DNA from 2 places in the Streptomyces sp. RFCAC02 genome. Region 2 is predicted to be linked to the other one. Evidence: riboswitches for the same ligand, from Rfam matches in the RefSeq annotation. Region 2 holds a riboswitch; the other holds the start of a gene.
What was found. Region 2 has a riboswitch for glycine ahead of gcvT (glycine cleavage system aminomethyltransferase GcvT). Riboswitches for the same ligand answer to the same signal wherever they lie in the genome.

Region 1: linked by a shared signal. The riboswitch ahead of gcvP (aminomethyl-transferring glycine dehydrogenase) and the one ahead of gcvT (glycine cleavage system aminomethyltransferase GcvT) in region 2 are both predicted to bind glycine.

The regions. Positions count from the first base shown of each region.
Region 1 is NZ_SAUH01000001.1:384,716-388,919, reverse strand. It holds gene EMA09_RS01675 (DNA polymerase IV) at 1-1,208, shown strand, start outside; gene EMA09_RS01670 (PRC-barrel domain-containing protein) at 1,118-1,501, opposite strand; glycine riboswitch at 1,678-1,776, shown strand; gene gcvP (aminomethyl-transferring glycine dehydrogenase) at 1,965-4,204, shown strand, end outside.
Region 2 is NZ_SAUH01000001.1:4,602,053-4,606,256, forward strand. It holds gene glgX (glycogen debranching protein GlgX) at 1-86, shown strand, start outside; gene gcvH (glycine cleavage system protein GcvH) at 347-736, opposite strand; partial or broken gene gcvT (glycine cleavage system aminomethyltransferase GcvT) at 771-1,909, opposite strand; glycine riboswitch at 1,978-2,090, opposite strand; glycine riboswitch at 2,095-2,187, opposite strand; gene EMA09_RS21405 (enhanced serine sensitivity protein SseB) at 2,270-3,037, shown strand; gene EMA09_RS21410 (enhanced serine sensitivity protein SseB C-terminal domain-containing protein) at 3,091-3,858, shown strand; gene EMA09_RS21415 (DNA starvation/stationary phase protection protein) at 3,934-4,204, shown strand, end outside.

The DNA of each region.
Region 1 (4,204 bases), 4.2 Mb from region 2:
CGCGCTTCACGGTCTACCGGGAGATCAGCGAGCGCGTGATGGCCCTGCTGGCGGCCCTGTCGCCGCTGGTGGAGCCGCTGAGCCTGGACGAGGCGTTCGTCGACCTCGCGGCCGGCGGCGCCGCCGGCACCGCCGCGGAGGCCCGTGCGGTGGGGGAGGAGCTGCGCGGGCGCATCGCGGTCGGCACGGGGGTGACGGGCTCCGTCGGGCTCGCGGGCTCCAAGATGCTCGCGAAGATCGCCTCCGAGCTGGCCAAGCCGGACGGGCTCGTGCTGATCGAGCCCGGCACCGAACGGGACCTGCTCGCCCCCCTGCCCGTGCGCACGCTCCCCGGCATCGGCCCCGCCACCGCCGAGGCGCTGCGCCGCGCCGGTCTGCACACGGTGGGCGAGCTGGCCGACGCGGGCGCCGACGAGCTGGTGCGGCTGCTGGGCAGGGCGCACGGGCAGGCCGTCCACGCGATGGCCATGGGCCGGGACGACCGCCCGGTCGTCGCCGAGCGCGACACCAAGTCCGTCTCGGTCGAGGACACCTTCGACACCGATGTCACCGACCGCGCCCGGGTACGGCTGGAGGTCGCCCGGCTCGCCGACCGCTGCACGGCCAGGCTGCGGGCCGCGGGCCGCTCGGGGCGCACCGTGGTGCTGAAGGTCCGCCGATACGACTTCACGACCCTGACGCGCTCCGAGACGCTGCGCGGACCCACCGACGACCCGGCGGTCGTGCGGGAGGCCGCCGCCCGTCTCCTGGACGGCGTGGACACGACGGACGGCGTGCGGCTCCTCGGCGTCGGGGTGAGCGGGCTGGCCGGTTTCACGCAGGAGGACCTGTTCGCGCAGGCGGCCGTGCGGAGCACGGGGGAGGCGGAGCCCGTGCCCGTGGGCGGGGAGCCGGCCGCGGCGGACCCGCCGGCGGAACCTCACGCGCCCGAACGGGTGTGGCTGCCGGGCATCGATGTGACGCACGCGCGTCATGGACCGGGCTGGGTCCAGGGCAGCGGCGTCGGGCGCGTGACCGTGCGGTTCGAGCGCCCGGGCGGCCCGCCGGGCCGCGCCCTCACGTTCCGCGTGGACGACCCGGAGCTGACCCGCTCCGAGCCGCTGCCGCTGGTGGCGGATCAGCGGTCGTCGACGCCGCCGTCGGGCGCGGCCAGCCGCCCGAAGTCCGCGTCGGGCGGCGGCGCGATCCCCGGCACGTCAAGCCCGTAGTGGTGGTACAGCTGCAGCTCCTGCTCGGGCGAGAGGTGGCGGCCGACGCCGAGGTCCGGCGCCCGGCGGATCAGCGCCCGCTCGAACGGCACCCGCAGGTGGTCGTCGACCAGCTCGCTCGGCTCCAGGGGGACGAACGCGTCGCGGGTGAAGAACCCGGTCCGGACCGCCGCCCATTCGGGCGCCCCGGTCGCGTCGTCGAGGTACACCTCGTCCACCGTGCCGATCTTGGCGCCGTCACGGTCGAGGGCCTTGCGCCCGATCAGACTGCGGGGGTCGATGTCGGTCTGCACGCTTCCTCCAACTGGTCACGCCGGCCGCGCACGGTCCGGCGGCCGCCGGACGCCGGCGGCCCGTCGTACCGAAGGGCTCCTACCACCTAGAGAAGGGCACATTCCGCCCGCTGGCCAGTCGAGTGGTTCCCCCGGGACCCGCCCGGGGAGCCGCTGGTAGGCTCGAAACCGGTTGTCGACCTCGTGCGGGAGAGTCCCGGCGTCGGACGGACGGCGGGCGCCGAAGGAGCAAATCCTCCCCGGAATCTCTCAGGCCCCAGTACCGCGCGAGTCAGACCACTCTGGAAAGCAGGACGGCCCCCGGCGCACGGCGGGCGGACCGTCCTCACCGACGGTGCAAGCCGGGCGGGCGACCGCCGGGCGAAGCTCTCAGGTCCGGCGGCGCGCCGGATGACAGAGGGGGAGGCAGGCCGGGCGGTGCCGCCCGGCGCCCGAGGTCATGCGACCGTGAGGAGCCTCCCCGATGACCGCCAGCCCCGTCAGCCGTCCCCCGCTCGCCGACCTGGAGGCGGGAGCGCCGTTCGCCGCCCGGCACATCGGTCCCGACGCCGGGGACCGCGCCAAGATGCTCGCCCGGGTGGGGTTCGCCTCGCTCGACGACCTGACCGCGGCCGCCGTCCCCGAGAGTGTCCGCGCGACCGGGGGGCTGCGGCTGCCGGCCGCCCGTGACGAGGCCGCCGTCCTCGCCGAACTGCGGGACCTCGCCGGCCGGAACACCGTCGCCCACTCCATGATCGGCCTCGGGTACCACGGCACGTTCACGCCGCCCGTCATCCAGCGCAACGTCCTGGAGAACCCGGCCTGGTACACCGCGTACACGCCCTACCAGCCGGAGATCTCGCAGGGCCGGCTCGAAGTCCTCCTCACCTTCCAGACGGTCGTCGCCGACCTCACCGGGCTGCCGACCGCCGGCGCCTCCCTGCTGGACGAGGGCACCGCGGCCGCCGAGGCCATGGCGCTGGCCCGCCGGGTCGGGAAGGTGCGGGACGGCGTGTTCCTCGTGGACGCGGACTGCCTCCCGCAGACGATCGCCGTGGTGCGGACCCGCGCCGAGGCGGCGGGGGTGGCGGTCGTCGTCGCGCCGCTGGCCGACGGCATCCCGGCCGACGCCGCCGAGCGCGGGGTGTTCGGCGTCCTCGCGCAGTACCCGGGCGCGTCGGGCGCCGTGCGCGACCTGCGGCCGCTGATCGAGGCGGCGCACGGCATGGGCGCCGTCGTCGCCGTCGCGGCCGACCTGCTGGCCCTCACCCTCCTGACGCCGCCCGGGGAGCTCGGCGCCGACATCGCGGTCGGCACGACCCAGCGCTTCGGCGTCCCGATGGGCTTCGGCGGCCCGCACGCCGGCTACATGGCGGTCCGCGACACGTACGCCCGCAACCTGCCGGGCCGTCTCGTCGGCGTCTCCCGCGACGCCGCCGGCCGCCCCGCGTACCGGCTCGCCCTCCAGACCCGTGAGCAGCACATCCGGCGCGAGAAGGCCACGAGCAACATCTGCACCGCCCAGGTGCTGCTGGCCGTCATGGCCGCGCTGTACGCCGTCCACCACGGCCCGGACGGGCTGGCCCGCATCGCCCGCCGCACGCACCGGTACGCCGCGCTGCTCGCCGCCGCGCTGCGGGAGGGCGGCGTCGAGGTGGTGCACGGCGCGTTCTTCGACACGGTGACGGCCCGTGTGCCCGGCCGCGCCGGCGCCGTCGTGGCCGCGGCGCGCGCCGCGGGCGTCAACCTCCGCCTCACGGACGCCGACCACGTGGGCGTCTCGTGCGACGAGACGACGGGCCGCGAGCAGCTCTCGGCCGTCCTCGCCGCGTTCGGCGCCGCCGGCCGGGACGGCGGCCCGGTCGACCTCGACGCGCTGGACGCCCGTACGCCCGACGCCATCCCGGCGGCGCTCGCGCGCACCGGCGCGTACCTCACGCACCCGGTCTTCCACCGCCACCGCTCCGAGACCGCCATGCTGCGCTACCTGCGGCGGCTCGCCGACCGCGACTACGCGCTCGACCGCGGCATGATCCCGCTCGGCTCCTGCACGATGAAGCTGAACGCGGCCGCCGAGATGCAGCCCATCACCTGGCCGGGCTTCGCCGACATCCACCCGTTCGCGCCGGCCGAGCAGGCCGGGGGGCACCTGACCCTGATCCGCGAACTCGAGGCCGCCCTCGCCGAGATCACCGGGTACGACGCGGTCTCCCTCCAGCCGAACGCCGGTTCGCAGGGCGAACTCGCCGGCCTCCTCGCGGTCCGCGCCCACCACCGCGCGAACGGGCAGCCGCAGCGCACCGTCTGCCTCATCCCGTCGTCGGCGCACGGCACCAACGCGGCGAGCGCCGTCATGGCGGGCATGCGCGTCGTGGTCGTCGCGACCGGCGAGGGGGGCGACGTCGACCTCGCCGACCTGCGCGAGAAGATCGACCGGCACCGCGACGAACTGGCCGTCCTGATGGTCACCTACCCGTCGACGCACGGCGTGTTCGAGGAGGACATCACCGCGATCTGCGCCGCCGTGCACGACGCCGGCGGCCAGGTCTACGTGGACGGCGCCAACCTCAACGCGCTCGTCGGGCTCGCCCGCCCGGGCCGCTTCGGAGCGGACGTCTCCCACCTGAACCTGCACAAGACGTTCTGCATCCCGCACGGCGGCGGCGGCCCCGGCGTCGGCCCGGTCGCGGTGCGCGCGCACCTCGCGCCGTACCTGCCGGGCCA
Region 2 (4,204 bases):
CGCTGCACCCCGCCGGCACGACACTGGACCTGCCACCCCGCTCGGTCCTGCTCCTGCGCGCCATCCCACCGACCGCGACCCCCTGACTTCTGCCCGTTGGGGCCGAGCCGCTGGTCGCCACTTGCGGTGCCGTGCAGGGGTGGAACGTTCTACCGGTAGGCGGCGAGCGTGCGTGCAACGTTTTACTCGGTGGCGTCGGGCTGCTGCGGCCTGCCGTCCGGGCACCCAGGCGCCGCCGGGCTGGAAAACGTTCCACCGGCGAGCGGCTGGGGAGTGTGCAACGTTTTACCTCGTGCGCGGGCGGCGGGGGACGGCCGGGACCGTGCCCCCCGCGCTCATGCCTCGGTCACTGGGCCGTGAAGTCGGCGTACTCACCGGCCGTCATCAGGCCCTCGGGCTCGGGCGCCTCCGGGTCGGTCCGCACGCGGAACAGCCAGCCGTCGCCGAAGGGCGCGGAGTTCACCAGGGCCGGGTCGTCCACCACGTTCTGGTTGATCTCGGTGACGGTGCCGCTGACCGGCGCGTACAGGTCGCTCACCGACTTGGTGGACTCCAGCTCGCCGCACGGCTCACCCGCCGTCACGGTCGCGTCCACGTCCGGGAGCTGCACGTACACCACATCGCCCAGCGCGGTCGCCGCGTACTCGGTGATGCCGACCGTCGCCACACCGTCGTCGGCGGCCGACAGCCACTCGTGCTCCTTGCTGTACCGGTACTGCTCGGGATTGTCGCTCATGGGGTGATTCTCCTGGATCGCTGCTGAACCGCTGTCACTTGCGCCGCCGGTAGAACGGCAGGTCCACCACGTCGTACGGCTCCCGCGCGCCCCGGATGTCCACCGCCACACCGTCACCGCCCGGCGTCGCGTGCCCGGCTGCCACGTACGCCATCGCGATGGGCCGCCCCAGCGTCGGCGACGGCGCCCCCGACGTCACCTCGCCGATCACCTCGCCCGCCGCGTCCACCACCGCGTACCCGGCGCGCGGCACACGCCGCCCCCGCGCGCGGCGAGCCCGACCAGGACGCGCGGCCCCCCGCCGGCGGCCCGTTCACCGCCCGCCTCCGCCTTCGCCGCCACCAGCGCGGCCCGCCCGACGAAGTCCCCCGGCTTGCCGAACGCGACGACCCGCCCGAGCCCCGCGTCGAACGGCGTGACCTCCGCCGTCAGCTCGTGCCCGTACAGCGGCATGCCCGCTTCGAGGCGCAGCGTGTCCCGGCACGCGAGACCGCACGGCACGAGCCCGTCGTCCCGCCCCGCCTCCGTCAGCGCCTCCCACAGCGCGGGCGCGTCACCCGGCGCGCAGAACAGCTCGAACCCGTCCTCACCGGTGTAGCCCGTGCGCGCGATCATCACCGGCCGCCCCGCCACGTCCCCCGGCAGCCCGGCGTAGTACCGCAGCCCGCCCAGGTCGGCGTCCGTGAGCCGCGTCAGGATCTCCTGCGCGCGCGGCCCCTGCACGGCGAGCAGCGCGTACGCGTCCCGGTCGTCGCGGACCGCCGCGTCGAAGCCGGCCGCCCGCTCGCGCAGGGCGGCCAGGACGGTCCCGGCGTTGGAGGCGTTCGCGACGACGAGGTACGTGTCGTCCGCCGTCCGGTACACGATCAGGTCGTCGACGATGCCGCCGTCCGGCGCGCAGATCATCGTGTACCGCGCCCGGCCGACCGCCAGCGCGGAGAGGTGCCCGACCAGTGCGTGGTCGAGGAACGCGCCCGCCTGCGCGCCCGTGACGGTGAGTTCGCCCATGTGGGAGAGGTCGAAGAGGCCGGCCGCCGTCCGCACGGCCTGGTGCTCGGCGCGCTCGCTGCCGTACCGCAGCGGCATGCGCCAGCCGGCGAAGTCGGTCATGACCGCGCCGAGCGCGGTGTGCGTCGCGTCGAGGGCGGTGCTGCGGAGGATGTCGTCCGGCATGGGCGGGCTCCCGGTGAGGCGGAACGGAGGGCTGGGCGGTCGGTCGGGGGAACGGCCAGGCCCTCCCCATCTGTCATCTGCACCTGAGAGGTTCGCCGTGCAGGCCCGGGAGACGGGCCGGCGGCTTGCACCGTGGGTGGGACGCGCCCGCGCCGTGGCGGGATCGGTCCGCTTTCCAGATTCGCCTTCCGCGCGCGGTATCGGGGCCTGAGAGATTCAAGGGAGGACTTGCTCCTTCGGCGCCCCGGTCGCGCCGGGGACTCTCCCGCGCGGGGTCGAACGGCCGGTATGCGGTTGTCGGCACATCATCGCACGAACCACCGCGCACGGCCGGACGGGCTCAGCCGTTAGGGTGCGTGCATGACCGTTCCCAGGCAGCAGCCAGGCTTCGGCGGCGGATGGCCGAGCAACGAGCTGGAAGAGGTTCTCGCCGGTTCCCTCGGTGTACCCGACGCGGGACCCCGGCTGCTGAAGACCCTGGCCCGCAGCGCCCTGTGGGTGCCGCTCCCCGAGGGCGGCGGCCGCGAGAGCCGCACCCTCGACCTGCCGACCGTGCAGGTGAACGGCGGCACGTTCGTCCCGGTGTTCAGCTCGGCCGAGCAGTTGCACCTGGGCGGCGCCTCGCACCTGCCGTTCGCCGTCGCGCCCGCCTGGGAGTTCGCGCGCGGCCTGCCGCCGGGGATCGGCGTCGCCCTGAACCCGGGCGGCACCGTCGGCCTGCCCGTCCCGCCCGGCGCCGTCGCCGAACTGTGCCGCGCCACCCCGGGCGAACGGCTGCCCGGCGTGCCCACCGGCGCCCGGATGCGTCTTTTCCAGCCGGACTGGCAGGACGACCCCGTCGACTTCCTCGGCGCCGTCACCGGCGAGCTGTCCGCACTGCCCGGCGTCCGGTCCGCGCGGCGCGGCCTGGCCAGCGCCGAGGGCGCCGCGCCGGCGCTGTACGTCGGCGTAGAACTCGACGGCCTGGACGACGGCCACCGCCTCGCCGTGCACGACGCCCTCGGCCGCGCGCTGGCCCGTCACCCGGTCGTGTGGCCGGTACAGCTCGTGCTGCTGGATGCGGCCGACGACCCTGTGGTGGACTGGCTGAGGGAGTGCGTCCAGCCGTTCTACATCCGTGGTGTCTGAGGCCCCGGGCGCCATGTCACGCGCAGCCGAACCAGCGAGGAGGAACGGCCCAGGTGAGTGCGGCGCACGAGATCGATGACCTGCTCCCCCTGATCACGCCCGACCGCCTGGACGCCTACGAGGACCTCCTCGCGGCCCTCGCCCGCAGCGACGTCCTCATGCTCCTGTGGGACGGCAAGCCGGGCGAGCCGGACGCCCAGTACGGCAGCGTCGAGATCGCGGGCCACGGCTACGCCCCCTGCGTGACGTCCGCCCGCGAGCTGGCGGTCAGCGGCTGGACCCGCGAGCACGAGGTCATCGGTGGCCGCGACATCGCCGCCGCCCTCTTCCCCGAACACTGGGGCCTGTGGCTGAATCCCCACGCCCCCGGCGGTGGCCTCGGCATTCCCTGGCTCGACCTGCGGCGGATAGCGGGCGGCCTCGACCGGCTCCCGGCCGGTCCGCTGCGCATCGGTGAGCCGTCGGTCCGCGCCGACGCGTTCTACGACCTCCTGGTCCAGCGTGCCCGCCGCACTCCGGCGCTGCGGAGCCTGCGGCGCGGCTGGGTGCGGCCGGCCGTGGGGGCGGCGTACCTCGTGATCGGGCTCGACGTGGACGACTCGGGGGACGAGGCGGCCGAGGCCGTGCGGCAGATGATGCTGGAGGCGGTCCCCGCCGTCCCCGAGGGGCTGCCGGTCGGCACGGTCGCCATGGCCGACGCGTACGACCCGGTGGCGATGTGGCTGCGGGCGAACGCGCGGCCGTTCTACGACCGCGACGCGCCGGGCCAGGACCCGGCCGACCTGCGGCAGCACGGCTACGGCTACCCCCGCCCGCACTGAGCGCCCCCCGTTTCGTCCGGCGTTCCCGGGTTAACCGGATCCGGGTAGGCACATCACCACGAAAGGGGACGCCGCATGAACGCCGTGAAGAGTACGCTGCCGGACGCCGCGCTCAAGACGGTCGGCGAGGCGCTCCAGGGCGCGCTCGTGGACCTGGTCGACCTGTCGCTGGTCGCGAAGCAGACGCACTGGAACGTCATCGGTCCCCGGTTCCGCTCGATCCACCTGCAGCTCGACGAGGTCGTCTCCTCGGCCCGGGAGCACTCGGACACGGTCGCCGAGCGCGCCGCCGCCCTCGGGATCTCCCCGGACGGCCGCGCCGCCACTGTCGCGAAGGGCACGAGCA